3 regions of the Heyndrickxia sp. FSL K6-6286 genome follow, and region 1 is predicted to be linked to each of the others. Evidence: riboswitches for the same ligand, from Rfam matches in the RefSeq annotation. Region 1 holds a riboswitch; each other region holds the start of a gene.
The links. Region 1 has a riboswitch for cobalamin ahead of MHI39_RS14925 (acyl-CoA thioesterase). Riboswitches for the same ligand answer to the same signal wherever they lie in the genome.
Positions count from the first base shown of each region.

Region 2: another riboswitch for cobalamin. It lies ahead of MHI39_RS01495 (hypothetical protein); the one in region 1 lies ahead of MHI39_RS14925 (acyl-CoA thioesterase).
Region 3: another riboswitch for cobalamin. It lies ahead of MHI39_RS21815 (ABC transporter substrate-binding protein); the one in region 1 lies ahead of MHI39_RS14925 (acyl-CoA thioesterase).

Region 1 is NZ_CP152029.1:2,940,894-2,945,836, reverse strand. Features, by position in the region: gene MHI39_RS14940 (LysR family transcriptional regulator) at 1-539, shown strand, start outside; gene MHI39_RS14935 (MFS transporter) at 593-1,804, shown strand; gene MHI39_RS14930 (MgtC/SapB family protein) at 2,045-2,716, shown strand; cobalamin riboswitch at 2,825-3,007, shown strand; gene MHI39_RS14925 (acyl-CoA thioesterase) at 3,253-3,690, shown strand; gene MHI39_RS14920 (thiol-disulfide oxidoreductase DCC family protein) at 3,769-4,161, opposite strand; gene MHI39_RS14915 (GbsR/MarR family transcriptional regulator) at 4,354-4,908, opposite strand.
Region 2 is NZ_CP152029.1:267,036-271,978, forward strand. Features, by position in the region: partial or broken gene MHI39_RS01480 (fructose-specific PTS transporter subunit EIIC) at 1-50, shown strand, start outside; gene MHI39_RS01485 (GNAT family N-acetyltransferase) at 482-994, shown strand; gene MHI39_RS01490 (ABC transporter substrate-binding protein) at 1,283-2,227, opposite strand; gene MHI39_RS01495 (hypothetical protein) at 2,229-2,774, opposite strand; cobalamin riboswitch at 3,004-3,197, opposite strand; T-box leader at 3,307-3,521, shown strand; gene aspS (aspartate--tRNA(Asn) ligase) at 3,581-4,867, shown strand.
Region 3 is NZ_CP152029.1:4,312,084-4,317,026, reverse strand. Features, by position in the region: gene MHI39_RS21820 (sodium-dependent transporter) at 1-1,335, shown strand, start outside; cobalamin riboswitch at 1,423-1,611, shown strand; gene MHI39_RS21815 (ABC transporter substrate-binding protein) at 1,850-2,818, shown strand; gene MHI39_RS21810 (cob(I)yrinic acid a,c-diamide adenosyltransferase) at 2,847-3,443, shown strand; gene MHI39_RS21805 (iron ABC transporter permease) at 3,547-4,596, shown strand; gene MHI39_RS21800 (adenosylcobinamide amidohydrolase) at 4,600-4,943, shown strand, end outside.

The DNA.
Region 1 (4,943 bases):
GGGAATATCCGAATGTAAAGTTCCGATTAAATCAGGCATCATCACAGCATGTATTAGAACAATTAGACGGTGGTGAAACTGAGGTTGCTCTTGTTTCTTTTGACCAAGATCAGCCAGGGATTATTCGTCAGCCATTATTAAGGGAAGAACTATATTTAATCGTTTCCATTCATCATCCCTTAGCAAAATTAGATGAAATTGATTTACATTTGATTAAAGATGAGCCATTCATTGCTTTTAAAAATGGATATGGCTTACGAACCATTACCGACCAGCTTTGTAAGGAAGCTGATTTTATTCCACAAGTAGTATTTGAAGGGGATGAGATTGGAACGGTAGCAGGTTTAGTTGCCGCTAAATTAGGAGTTTCATTAGTGCCGGACTTAACAATCTTAGATAAATCAAAGGTTAAGCTAATTCGAATTAAACATCCCATCTGCGAAAGGACAATCGGTATTGCTTGGAAAGATGGGCGCTATATATCTCCTGTTACAAAAAGGTTCATTGAGTATGTAAAGAATAAAGTTATGATGGATTAAATATTTCATAACCTAAAAAAGACATTGTTAGATATAAAGGAGTAAGACGCATCATGAGTTATATAAAACGTGGAACAAAAAGTTTTCGAATGGCCAATTTAGCTTTGTTTGCTGGAGGGTTTAATACATTTGCGATCCTTTGGAGTACACAGCCATTACTTCCTGAAATAGCAAATGAGTTCCACATTTCACCTGCGGTTTCTAGCCTAACTTTATCATCTACTACGATAGCATTAGCAATAAGTATGCTAGTAGTTGGCTCATTATCAGAAGTGTTCGGAAGAAAATCGGTCATGACCATCTCCCTAATAGCATCATCTATTTTAGCTATAATTACAGCATTAAGTCCAAACTTTCAATTATTACTTCTTTGTAGAATCTTACAGGGAATAGTTCTTGCGGGGTTGCCTGCCATCGCAATGGCGTATTTAGGGGAGGAAATCGACCCTAAGAGCTTAGGAATGGCAATGGGATTATACATTAGTGGAAACTCGATCGGTGGTATGGGAGGACGAATTATTAGTGGAGCATTGACCGATTATTTTAATTGGCATATTGCCCTTATTGGTATTGGAATTATTAGTTTAATTGCAAGTTTATTATTCTGGTTTACGTTACCAAAATCAACTCATTTCCAGCCGCGAAAATTTGATGTGGTTAAATTAGGAAAATCTTTATTCAGTCAATTCAATGAGCCAGGATTAATCTATTTATTCGGGACTGGATTTTTATTAATGGGAAGCTTTGTTTCACTTTATAATTATATTGGCTTTCAATTAATTGCTCCTCCGTATTCATTAAGTCAGACAATCGTCGGTTTTATTTTTATTGTATATATTGTTGGAACGTTTAGTTCGACATGGATGGGAATGCTTGCTGATCAGCATGGTAGACGTAAGATTTTGCAATTATCTTTATTGATTTTGCTAATCGGAGCATGTATCACGTTAAATACAAATCTTTGGTTAAAAATTATTGGAATAGCCGTTTTTACCTTTGGATTTTTTGCAGGACATTCCATTGCAAGTGGCTGGGTTGGCAAATTATCGACACATGATAAAGCACAAGCCTCGTCACTTTATTTATTCTTTTACTATATAGGTTCAAGTATAGGTGGTACGGTGGGAGGTATGTTCTATAGTGATTTTGGTTGGATTGGTGTAATAGTAATGATTATAGTCTTTACAATTATTGCAATAGGATTATCTGTGCGTTTAGGAACGATTGCCAAAAGAAAATTGCAACTTTCATCGCATAAGTTATAAATTAAATGCAGGATTTCTATTTTAAGAGCTTGCAACTAAGTTCGAGTGTATATTTTTATACACTCGTTTTTTTATTTTTTAAGTAGGATAAACTAATAAAACATATATAAATAGATGTAACTTAGTTTTGCTAGTGAGATTGAAACCTAATCAAACCTTTAGAAAGGAAAAATGAATCTATGTTAGATTTGTAATAGCATAATCATCAAAGCCATAAATTAATGGGGAAAGGGGTCATATATAATGATAGAGCTTGAATTAATTGCAAGACTTGTAATTGCGGGGATATTGGGAGCACTTGTCGGATTTGAAAGAGAAAAGCGTTATAAAGAAGCAGGATTACGTACCCATTTCCTTGTGGCCGTCGGAAGTGCATTAGCAATGATCGTTTCAAAATATGCATTTTTTGATGTTGTAAATAGTGGAACAATTGAATTAGACCCAAGCCGAATTGCGGCAGGAGTCATCAGTGGAGTTGGTTTCTTAGGTGCAGGTACCATTCTTATACAACGTCAATCCGTTCATGGGTTAACAACTGCAGCTGGACTTTGGTCAACAGCTGGAATTGGATTAGCGATAGGTGCAGGCATGTATATTGTAAGTATTTTTGGAACGCTCTTAGTATTAATTGCTTTAGAAATTTTAAGTAGATTATTTCAACCAGTTTTTCCGAAGTTTCATAAATTAACGATTCATGTTCGAACAAATGAAGCGATTTCTGCGGCACTCACTATTTTATCCGAAAATCATTTAGATGTGAAATCGTACCAGGTAAAAGTAACGTCAGTTGATAATCATCCACTTTTTGTCGTGGATTTACAATTAAAATCAAAGAAGTTGAAGAAAAAGGAGACTGAAATATTAAAAATGTTGCAAACGATTCCTGAACTGGAAAGTATAAAATTTGATTAAGCAACAGAAAGAGAACAAATCGTTCAATATTTTTCACTTAATCTTTAAAATTATAAATTGTAAGTCAATTCATAATATATTATGATAATTCTATACTACTATAGTGAAATATTTGCCGATAAATATGGTGTTTGCCAAAAATTAAAAGGGAATCTGGTGAAATTCCAGAACTGTACCCGCAACTGTAAGTGTTGACGAAATAAGGATAACCACTGTCCAATTTTGGATGGGAAGGACTTAAAGTAGAATGATACACGAGTCAGGAGACCTGCCATATTTATAGCGACTTATTTTCCTCGGGAGTTGGGAAGATTCGTACACATTGGTAGATTAATAGACAATTAATGATTTGGTCTGTTCTGCTATCAGCGTATTTTTAGGACTGGCTAACAATATGTGATTTACCATTTAAGATAGGTAAAACATCTATTTTATGTTAGGGGAATCTGTCTTAAGAAAAATGGTCAGTACCTTTAATTTTAATTTCTTCTCTCCTGTACTTCATAGTGGTAAATATACATGAAAGTGGAGAAATGATGGAGAAAACAATTTCTGTAAATGTATCAAGAACCTATCAAACTAAACTAGTATTACCTCCAGATACGAACCATATGGAAACTATTTTTGGAGGAACCATCTTATCGTATATTGATGAAATTGCTGCTATTTCAGCAATGAAGCACTCTCGAAAAGTCGTAGTAACTGCGTCAATCGATGCTGTTCATTTTGTTTCCTCTGCAAAAGTTGGCGACATTTTGACTTTAGAGGCATTTGTCCTTTCAACTGGGAGGACATCAATGAAGGTTTATGTAAAGGTCGAGTGTGAGAATTTAGAGGAGGAAGAAAAACGATTAACAACTACATCCACCTTAACAATGGTAGCACTTGATGAATACGGAAAACCGACACCAGTGCCAAAAGTTATGCTGGAAGCTGATTGGGAAAAAGAGTTATTACTCAAAAAACAGCCTTAAAATATTTGTATAAAAAATGGAGTCGTTCTTTACATTTATATGACGACTCCATTTTATTTTTATCATAATGATAGGTTACTATAATAAGAATCTTTCCTGATCTTCCTTTGATGGGATCATACAGCTATCCCTTTTACCAAACCAGCGATAACGATTTTTCGCGATAATATCGTAGATCAAATTTCTTATTGGTAGTGGGATAATTCGAAAAGCATATCCCCATTTCCATAATCCATTAAGACTTCGGCAAACTCGTAATGCCGCTTCCGATTTTGTGTACAATTTGCCACCCTCAATAAGTACAAAGCTGTCAATTAAGCTGTTTACTCTATACTCCATTAATAATTTTTCCCCAACTTCGCTTTGAAGAGAAGCAAATTTAAAATATTTATTTTGGTCCCTTTTTATAATAAATTGTACGCTTCCATTACAAAAATTACATACTCCATCAAATAGTATAATTCCAGTCAATTGGTCACCTTCTTTTATAGGATGAAAGGAAATAATGAGAGTGAAAAATTTTATAACGTTTATATTTATTTTAACTTAGAAAAAAGCTTAATAAAAAGCAGTAGATTTTTACATGAAAACTACTGCTTGAAATATTTTCTATGTTTTATTTCAATATAAAAAGGGTATATTACCACGGAGCTTATATGTTAATTATTTTCCTCTCCATTCAGTGGTTTTCGGCACATGCTCGAATATTTCACCACTTTCAAAAAAGTCAACTAAACGAGTAAGCCATTGATAATAATCCGACCAAATTTTCATTTCCTTTAATAATTCATTGATTTGATCTTCTGCTTCCTGTGATAATTCTTCATTATCTTTTAACATCAGCAGCTCACGTGTTAATTTTTTTTCAAAAATTTTATTGCGGTTAATCGTTTTTCTCCAATTTGAGGTGAAAATTGAAATAAAGGTTTCGTAATAATCTGTTTCTACATCATAAATATCTTTACGAACCCCTTTTTCAAAAACTTTTTCAGCAATATTAATATCTAGCATCTCTCTAACAACTTGACTCATTCTTGTTTTACTCATTCCAGTTGCAGTGGATAGCTCATCTAATGTCATTGGTTTTCTATTCATATAAATAATACCAAGAATACGACCGACTGTAGGGGAAACTCCATACGTCTTCATATTATCAGCAATTTTTTCAATATATTGTTCCTTAGCTTGATCAATGACTCGCAAGTGCTTTTCTTCCATAGGTAGTTTGCTCCTTTAAATACCTCATATACAAA
Region 2 (4,943 bases), 2.6 Mb from region 1:
CCGTATTAATAGGAGTCTTAAAAAAGCCTTTAACAGAATCACGCCAATAAAAAGCTAAAAGCATAAGTTAAGTAAAGAAAATGAAGAGAGATACTTCTTTCAATATAGTGAGGAGTATACTCTCTTTTTTATGCGCTAAAAATCTTAATTTTATACAAATAGTTTAACAGTAGAAGCTAAATAAACAGACAACGGAAAAAAGTATGAAAACAAGCTGTGCTATTTCTGAAAAGGTTTGGGGTATTATATTTCTTCATCAATACAATGAAAGAATAAACGTTTTTTCTTAGTCAGCTATGTAGCTTTACAATGTTCAGACATACAAAATCGTTATATACTATGATCATTGATAGATGGTCTATGCACTTATAGTATGCTTATTTTGTCTTATCAATATTTAGTTCCTAAGAATGTGTTACAACGATAGAACCAAACATAAATATCTAATACTCATAAATTAAATTTTTTCGAAGAAAAGGTGATAATGATGATCGAAACAGAAAGATTATTACTTCGAAGATTTACAGAAGATGATGCTGAGTTTATTTTAAATCTCCTTAATGAGCCTGATTGGATCAAATATATCGGTGACAAAGGGATTAAAACCATTGAGGATGCAAAAAAGTATATCGAGCAAAGCCTTATAAAAATGTATAACGAGTTGGGATTTGGTTTGTATTTAGTGACTTTAAAAGAAGATGGAATACCTATTGGTATGTGTGGCTTGGTTAAGAGAAATGGATTAGAGGATGTTGATTTGGGTTTTGCTTTTCTGAAAGACTTTACAGGTAAAGGGTATGGATATGAATCAGCTCGGGCAGTCATGATCTATGCAAAAACCGAATTAAATATAAGTAGGCTCGCAGCCATTACAACTACCGATAATCATGCATCAGAAAATCTTTTATTAAAATTAGGATTTCAATTTGACTTATTAACGAAATTATCCCAGGATGCTGATCCATTAAAACTATTTATAAAAGAGCTAAATTAAAAAAGGCTTTTTAGGATTCGTTTTACCTTTAGGCTGTTTTCGTATCGTTTGTTACTTGTGTAAAAGATTTTTTTTAAAATTATTCTCCCTGCAAAATCGAAATTTATTCAGCAAAGAGGTAGTGCCGAGAAATATATTAGATAGATTCGGTTTTGCTCACTACTATTCTCTAAGTCGAGATATTCGAACTTAGTTATCTTTATGATGTTCTTTTCATGAATTCTGAAAGTACTATATTGATTATAGCTAAAGTTAAAAGCTGGAGTGATCAACACTCCAGCTTTAGTCTCATTTAAAATATTCTGGGTACGCCATTTTAGCAACTAATTCAACCGCTTCAGCAATTCTTGGGCCTGGGCGCGACATGATATCCGAGTCCAATTGGTATACTCTATCCTTATTAATCGCTTCTATGGTTTCCCATCCTTTACGAGCTTTGATTTCTGCTACAGGGCCTTCGATATAATCGACAGTTGTTGCAATGATTTCAGGATTCTGCTTGATGACTGTCTCTTCTGAAACCTTGATCCAACCTTCTTGATTCCCAAAGATATTCTCTACACCAGCTGTTTGGAGGATTTCTTGTTGGAATGTGTTTTTGCCTGTTGAATAAATATCAGGAGATGGGCTTATTTCAAAATATACGCGTTTTGGTTTTTCGATATTTTTTAATTTATTTTCGATATCATTTATATGAGTGCGAATATTGGTAATAAGTTCTTCCCCTTTTTCTTTCACACCCATTACTTCTGAAATTTGTTGGATATCACCATAAACATCCTCAAAGGAAGAAGCAGATTGTATGACAAATACAGGAATACCTGCATCTTCAATTGGTTTTAAGGCATTTTCATCTCCGATTGTATAAGCAATGACAATATCTGGTTTTAGTGCAATAATTTTTTCTGTATTAATGGTAACAGAGTCCGATACACGTTCAATTTTACTTGCTTGCTCTGGATAATTATCATATTCCGTTGCGCCAATTACTTTATCTCCAGCTCCAATGGCAAAAAGAATTTCAGTATTACTAGGCTGCAATGAAATGACCGTTTCAGGAGCTTTTTTGAAGGAAACTTCTTTGCCCGTATCATCCTTCACGGTATACACTTTTACTTGTTCAGGTGTATCCCCTTTTTTAGGTTCATTGCTGCTCTGATTGGATTGGCAGCCTGCTAAGAAAATGATTAACATGATAGCTGTTAGCCAATGAAACAAATGATATTTCTTCAAGTTATTTCCCTACTTTCTTTTTTATCGGTCTTATTGGATAAGATTTACTGACAAATTGGATTTCTTCAACACCTTTATCCTTGTTTACATAGACCGCCATGTAAAATAGGACATTAGCTAGTAGATTCGTATAATTGAATAAGATATCCGGAACCTCTCTTTCAAGACTTACCTTATGTAAAGCACGAACGGACTTTTTTGCCTCACTTCTACATACATGTAGAGCACATGCAGCAGCCGTCCCTTGTGGAAGTACAAATCGATCAATGCGACCATCTGTTTCCGTAACATAAAAATCATACATGCTGCTTAGACGATTTAAATCTTCCTCGCTAATGGCAAGCTTTCCGCGTACAGATCCATTTAGATGATAGGCCATTGGAAGCAAGTACATTAAATCTTCATAAACAATAGGAATATCCTTTGTTAAGGAAGCAGCTTGTCCAATACGCGTTGTTAATGAATCTGTTCTAATTTCGAAATCAACGGTTGAAGCGGATTCGCGCATAAAGGGATAGCATAAATAACGTAAGTCTTTTTTTACCATGTCTTTTTCTCCTAATCTTAAATATTTTAAATGCTTACCTCATAACACTTCAGAAAAAATTCGTCTGGTTTCGATCTATATAGTTTCATAACGAGGATATCAATATACTTGTAAAATAGAACACAAAAAAACCGCCCAGATAGAATTTGGCCGGCGGGAAAATGATCCTTTATTAAACGATATGAAGAACCAATCGAGCTGCCATAAAATCTCTTATCTTCCGAAGAGCATGTTACGTTCAAGAATAGGCAGGTCTCCTGGCTTGTGCGTCAATTTACTTTAAGAACCTTCCCGTTTTCGATGTTGCAAACAGTGGTTTACTTCTTATTTCATCGGCACTTACAGTTGCGGAAACAGCTTCGGTATCACACCGAATTCCCTATTAATGCTAATATCTTAGCAACCTATTCCCTGCAGGTATTCACTTACTACAAGTGTACAATGAAGAGAGTGAATAATGAAGCATTTTTTTATACTCTGAATAGGTTGACATTTTCCTTTCGTAAATATATAATCTTCTACAATCAAAATATGGAAATCAATGATCGGAAGGAAATGATAAGTCCTTGATTATAGAGAGCGTTTGGTTGGTGGAAAAACGCATCAAGGTTATCATGGTGACATCCGTAAGTGCTGAAAGAAATGCTTAAAGGCAAAGTAGAATCAGACGGTACCACTCGTTATGTGGAATGAGAGGCTGGTAAAAAGGCAATCTGGGTGGTACCACGGAAAAAATTCGTCCCTATGTTTATATAGGGGCGAATTTTTTTATTTGATTCTTTATCAATGAAAAGGAGGAAGTCAAAATGATTCGAATAGTAACGACGGAAACACCTTATAAGGCTGGTGAAACGGTAAAATTATCGGGTTGGGTTCACAAACAACGTTATTTATCAAAAGTTACCTTCCTGTTACTTCGGGATAGGGGCGGGATTATTCAATGTATTTTGGAGAAAGAATGGTTAAATTTCAAAGTAGAAAATGAATCAATTGTTGAGATCATCGGGGACGTTGTTGAATCAAAGAAACAAAAATTGGGCGTAGAAATACATGTGAGAGATATTAGAGTGATCAATAAAAGTCAAAAGGAGATCCCATTTGAAATCAATCAATCGGAATTGAAAGCTGGAATGGATCATCTTCTTAACCATCGTACCTTATCTTTAAGACATGAAAAAAATCAAGCCATTTTTAAAATTCAAAGTGTATTATCACAGTCATTTGGCGATTTTTTTACATCACATGGATTTACACGAATTTTTACACCAAAAATTGTCTCTCAGGGTGCAGAAGGAGGTGCAAATGTATTTAGCCTAAATTATTTTGGGAAAAACGCCCATTTAGCACAATCACCTCAATTTTATAAACAAATGATGGTAGCAAGTGGTTTCGAACGTGTTTTTGAAATCGGGCAGGTATTTCGAGCGGAGGCACATCATTCATCAAGACATTTAAATGAATATGTTTCTCTTGATGTTGAAATAGGATTTATTGACGATGTAAAAGAAATTATGGAATGGGAAACAGATGTACTTAAATATATGATCTCACGTGTAAATGACCAATGTAAACGGGAGTTAGAAATTCTTGATGTTAAACTTCCGTGTATAACTGAGATTCCGTGCTTAACTCTTTACGAAGCACAGGAAATATTAAGTAGTCAATATCAAAAAGCATCTCCTGAAGGGGACCTAGATTCCGAAGGAGAGCAATTAATAGGTGAATACGTAAGAGAAAAATATAATAGTGAATTTGTCTTTATTACCAATTATCCATGTGAAACACGTCCAATGTACACGATGCCTAGTAATGATTTAGGATTAACAGAATCATATGATTTATTGTACAAAGGCTTAGAAATTACTTCTGGTGGGCTTCGTATTCATGATTATGAAATGCTGTTACAGTCATTCTCAAGTAAAGGATTAAATCCAAATGATTTTGCCTCATATATTGAAATGTTTAAATATGGTGTACCTCCACATGGTGGATTCGCCATTGGACTAGAGAGATTGACAGCAAATATGACAGGAGTAGGAAATATTAGGGGGGCAACAGCATTTCCTAGGGATATTGAGAGACTTATACCTTAGAGCAAAATCAATGGTCTTAATAACAGTAGTAAGGGAGGGAATAATATGTAAGGATGTAGTTTTCCCAAAGGTTGGT
Region 3 (4,943 bases), 1.4 Mb from region 1:
CAAGAACAGTGGTCATCAAAGCTTGGCTTTATATTAGCTGCAGCAGGGTCAGCAATAGGTTTAGGAGCAATTTGGAAATTCCCTTATATCGCAGGTCAAAATGGGGGAGGAGCTTTCTTTCTAATTTTTATTCTATTTACATTATTACTAGGACTTCCATTGCTTTTAGCGGAATTCTCCATTGGTCGATTAACACAAGAAAATGCAGTGGATTCGTATCGAAAAATAGCACCAAAAGCGAAATGGCACTGGATAGGAATTTTAGGTATGATTGCGTGTTTTATTTTACTTTCTTTCTATAGTGTCATTGGTGGTTGGATCATTATTTATTTATACAAGGCGATTACCGGTCAGTTAAACGGTCTTTCATCTGATCAATATACACAAGTATTTGGGGACACAATTTCTGATCCAATTATTAGTTTAATCGTGCAATTATTATTTATTCTAATGACGATTGTTGTTGTTGCAAGAGGGGTTCAAAAAGGGATTGAACAAGCAAGTAAGATTATGATGCCTGCATTATTTATACTATTTATATTATTAGTTATTCGTTCAATTACCTTAGATGGAGCAATGGCTGGTATATCCTTTTTACTGCAACCGGACTTTTCAAAATTAACTTCAAAAACGATCTTGGAAGCCATGGGGCAATCATTCTTTACGTTAAGTGTAGGTGTTTCAGTAATGGTGACGTATAGTTCGTATTTACCGAAAAATCAAAGCTTACCCCGTTCAGCTTTTTCTATTGTAGTAATGAATTTAGTCATTGTACTTTTAGCTGGTTTAGCAATCTTTCCAGCAGTATTTGCTTTAGGATTGGAGCCGGGTGCAGGACCTGTACTGTTATTTAATGTACTTCCAACAGTCTTCAGTCAGTTACCGCTTGGAATGCTTTTCTTTATAGCATTTTTAATTTTATTCCTTTTTGCGGCATTAACATCAGCTTTTTCTATGCTTGAAATTATTGTGTCTGTGATCACTAAAAAGGATATAAAAGGACGTAAAAAATGGTCATGGATCATCGGAATTGCCATCTTTATTTTTGGTATTCCATCTGCCCTTTCATACGGAGCGTTAGGTGATGTTACTCTTTTAGGTAAAACATTTTTCGATTTAATGGATTATACCGTTAGTAATATTTTAATGCCGCTTGGTGCCCTTCTTATCGCTATTTTTGTACCACTTAAAGTGAAGAAATCCGTTCTTTACGAGGAATTAAAACAAGGGAGCGGTCTTAAAAGAGGACTGTTCGAAGCTTGGTATTTCCTCATACGTTTTGTTGCACCAATTTTAATTTTTGTTGTCATGTTAGATGTGCTGGGAGTTTGGTAGTGCTGTAAATCATTTATTAGCATAAAATTTTTCAGGATAGTCATCCATATATCTTTCCTGTATAATTGTTAATGGTTGAAAATTTAATATATTGCAACGAAAACAGGTACTTTCTTTGTGAAGGTTTAAAAGGGAAGTTTGGTGTAATTCCAACGCGGTCCCGCCACTGTAAATGGGAGCAAACTGTAATATCCACTTTATCCATTAAAGGATAAGGGAAGGTACAGGGAGCAATGATCATGAGCCAGGAGACCTGCCTGTTTTTTGAGTGCACCAGTTTGCCTACGAGGATAGGGGGGTGTTGACGAAAACGTTTTTTAGCGTGCATGATTTGCTATTATACCGTTTTACATATGACATCTCTTTTATTAGAGATGTTTTTTTTAGGTCTTTTTCATAAAAGATATGAACAAATGTATTGTTTTTTTCCTTCTACATTAATTATGGAGGATAAAGGATCTTTGTGAAAACGGCCATCTTTATGACTATTTTAAATGTAAAAAGGAGTTTACAAATGAAAAAGCTATTAAGATTTATACCTATTTTTTTACTAATTTTTATATTGGCTGCATGTGGTACACAGCAGGATAGTGAAAAGAAAGTAAGTGATAATAAGCAGGAGACTAAGCAACAAGACCAAGCTTTTCCCGTAACAATTACGGATGGAACCGATAAAGAAATTACTATTGATAAGAAGCCAGAGAAAATTGTTTCCCTTCTTCCAAGTAATACAGAAACAGCCTTTGCCCTTGGGTTAGATAAAGAAATTGTTGGTGTCTCGGATTTTGACAATTATCCCGAACAGGCGCAGTCAAAGGAAAAAGTTGGTGGACAAGAATTCAATGTTGAAAAAATAATTTCTTTAAAACCTGATATTGTTTTAGCTGATGCTTCACAGGCTCATAATTCTAAGGATGGATTAAAGCAATTAGAGGATTCAGGAATTAAGGTTATTGCCGTCAATAATGCAAGCTCATTTGCAGATACGTATAAAACGATTGAAATGATTGGTGCAGCAACTGGGACAAAGGAAAAAGCGGATGAAATTGTCGATGGAATGAAAGCAAAAGTTGAAGAAATTAAAGAAAAGGCGGCAGGAATTTCCAAGGAGGAGCAACCAAATGTATGGATGGAAATCTCTGCTCCACCAGATATTTATACAGCAGGTTCAGGTACCTTCATGAATGAAATGCTAGAAATGCTTGGCGCCAAAAATATTGCAGCTGCTGAAGAAGGATGGCCGAAATATTCGGAAGAAGCAGCAGTTAAAGCAAATCCGGATGTAATGATCATAACATATGGTTATTATGTAAAGGACGCAGTAGAACAAGCTTATAGCCGTAAAGGGTGGGAAGAAGTATCCGCCATTAAAAATAAACGAGTATATAGTGTCGATTCTGACAAAGTGTCAAGACCAGGTCCACGTCTTGTGGAAGGTTTAGAGGAAATGGCAAAGGCAATATATCCCGATACATTTAAATAAGTGGAGATAAGAGTGAGGAGGAAATGTTATGAGAATCTATACTAGAACAGGTGACAAGGGGCAAACAAGTATCATCGGTGGTAGAGTAGATAAAGATGATTTAAGGGTACAAGCTTATGGAACAGTGGATGAAGTGAATTGTTTTGTTGGACAAGCGATGGCTGAATTGGATCCCGATCTTTTTTCTGACGTACTTGATGATCTTGAAAAAATTCAACATGAATTATTTGATTGCGGAGGGGATCTAGCGACAAAATCAACTAAACGTCCTTATAAGCTTCAACAAGACATGATTGATTACCTTGAAGAGAAGATTGATGAGTATATCGCCAGTACACCTGAATTGGAACGCTTTATTTTACCTGGTGGGACAAAAGCGGCTGCTTCTATTCATATAGCAAGAACAGTTACAAGACGTGCTGAGCGTCTAGTTGTTAGTTTCTCAAAAGCTGAAGAAATTGTTCCTCCACTCGCTCAAATGTATTTGAATCGTTTGTCGGACTATTTTTTTGCTCTTGCAAGAGTAATTAATCACCGATCAGGAAAAAAAGATGTAGAATATATTCGAAGTGCCAAGGTTTTTCGTGACGGCAAAAGAAAAGAGAACAAAACAGAAGAAAATTGATTGATAGAAATAGGGGCTGTCTAAAGGCATAGGGGTCTGTCTCCTTTTTAGACAGTCCTTTTTCAAATGTACTAAAAGGAGTTGAAAGAGACTGCAGAAGCCAATTACTATTCGGTATCTACGGAAGAATAATTATTTTCCTTATCTATTTGGAGTGGTTTTTTTAAGTTTTTCTATTTTAATAGGCATTTCCATTGGTTCAGTAACGGTGCCAATGAAGGATATCATCCAAATCATCGGAGCGGCTATTTTCCACTTTCCATTAAGTGATAAAATAGATGCGATGAATACGAATATTGTTTTAGATATTCGACTGCCTCGTGTAATATTGGCTGGGCTAGTTGGTGCTTCATTATCGATTGCAGGTGCGGCATTTCAAGGGTTGCTTCGAAATCCTTTAGCAGACCCATATACTTTAGGGGTGTCGTCTGGAGCCTCTGTTGGAGCAGTTGCAACATTATTCTTTCATTTATCTATACCATTCATCGGAATACTTACATTGCCATTAATGAGCATAATTGGTTCATTTATTACGATATTTAGTGTTTTATTTTTTGCAAAAAAAATTGAGAGATCAATGAAAGTAGAAACAATTATATTAACTGGCATTATATTTAGTTCATTTTTTAGTTCGTTTATTTCCCTAATCATTGCTTTAACAGGCGATGAGTTAAGACAAATCATTGGTTGGCTACTTGGAAGTGTATCTATGCGAGGGTGGAGTTATGTATATATTATTATTCCATTCTTTCTCATAGGTTCAATATTATTATTAATGAATGTGAAAGAGCTTAATGCGATGTCATTAGGTGAAGAACGTGCCCAACATCTGGGGGTAAATGTTGAAAAGCGAAAGCTTCTTATTCTAATTGCTGGATCAATATTAACTGGTGCTGCCGTTTCAGTTTCAGGTGCGATTGGTTTTGTTGGATTAGTGATTCCTCATTTAATACGGATTATTCGTGGACCTAATCATAAAGGATTACTACCATTATCGCTACTCTTTGGAGCAGGGTTTTTAATTATAGCAGACTTAGTGTCACGAACGATTATTCAGCCATCAGAACTTCCAATTGGTGTGATTACCGCATTAATTGGTGCTCCTGTCTTTGCATGGATTTTAATGAATAGTAAACGAAGAAGAAGAGGGTAGAGTATGTTAACGATACGAAATGTAGCCGGAGGATATAATGGGCATAAAATAGTTAAGGACCTTAGTTTTCAGGTACATGAAGGTGAATTTTTTGGAATCCTAGGTCCGAATGGCAGTGGAAAAACAACGTTACTAAAAATGATTAGCGGGATATTACCTTTGATAGAAGGCTCGATACACTTAAAAGATCAGCTGCTTTCGACGTATCCTCCTAAAGAATTGGCAACCATAATCGCTGTTCTTCCTCAGCTCACAGGTGAATCCTTTTCTTATACTGTAGAAGAAGTTGTTGTTCTCGGACGTTACGCGCATCAAAAAGGTTTGTTTCAATCAATGAGTTCAGAAGA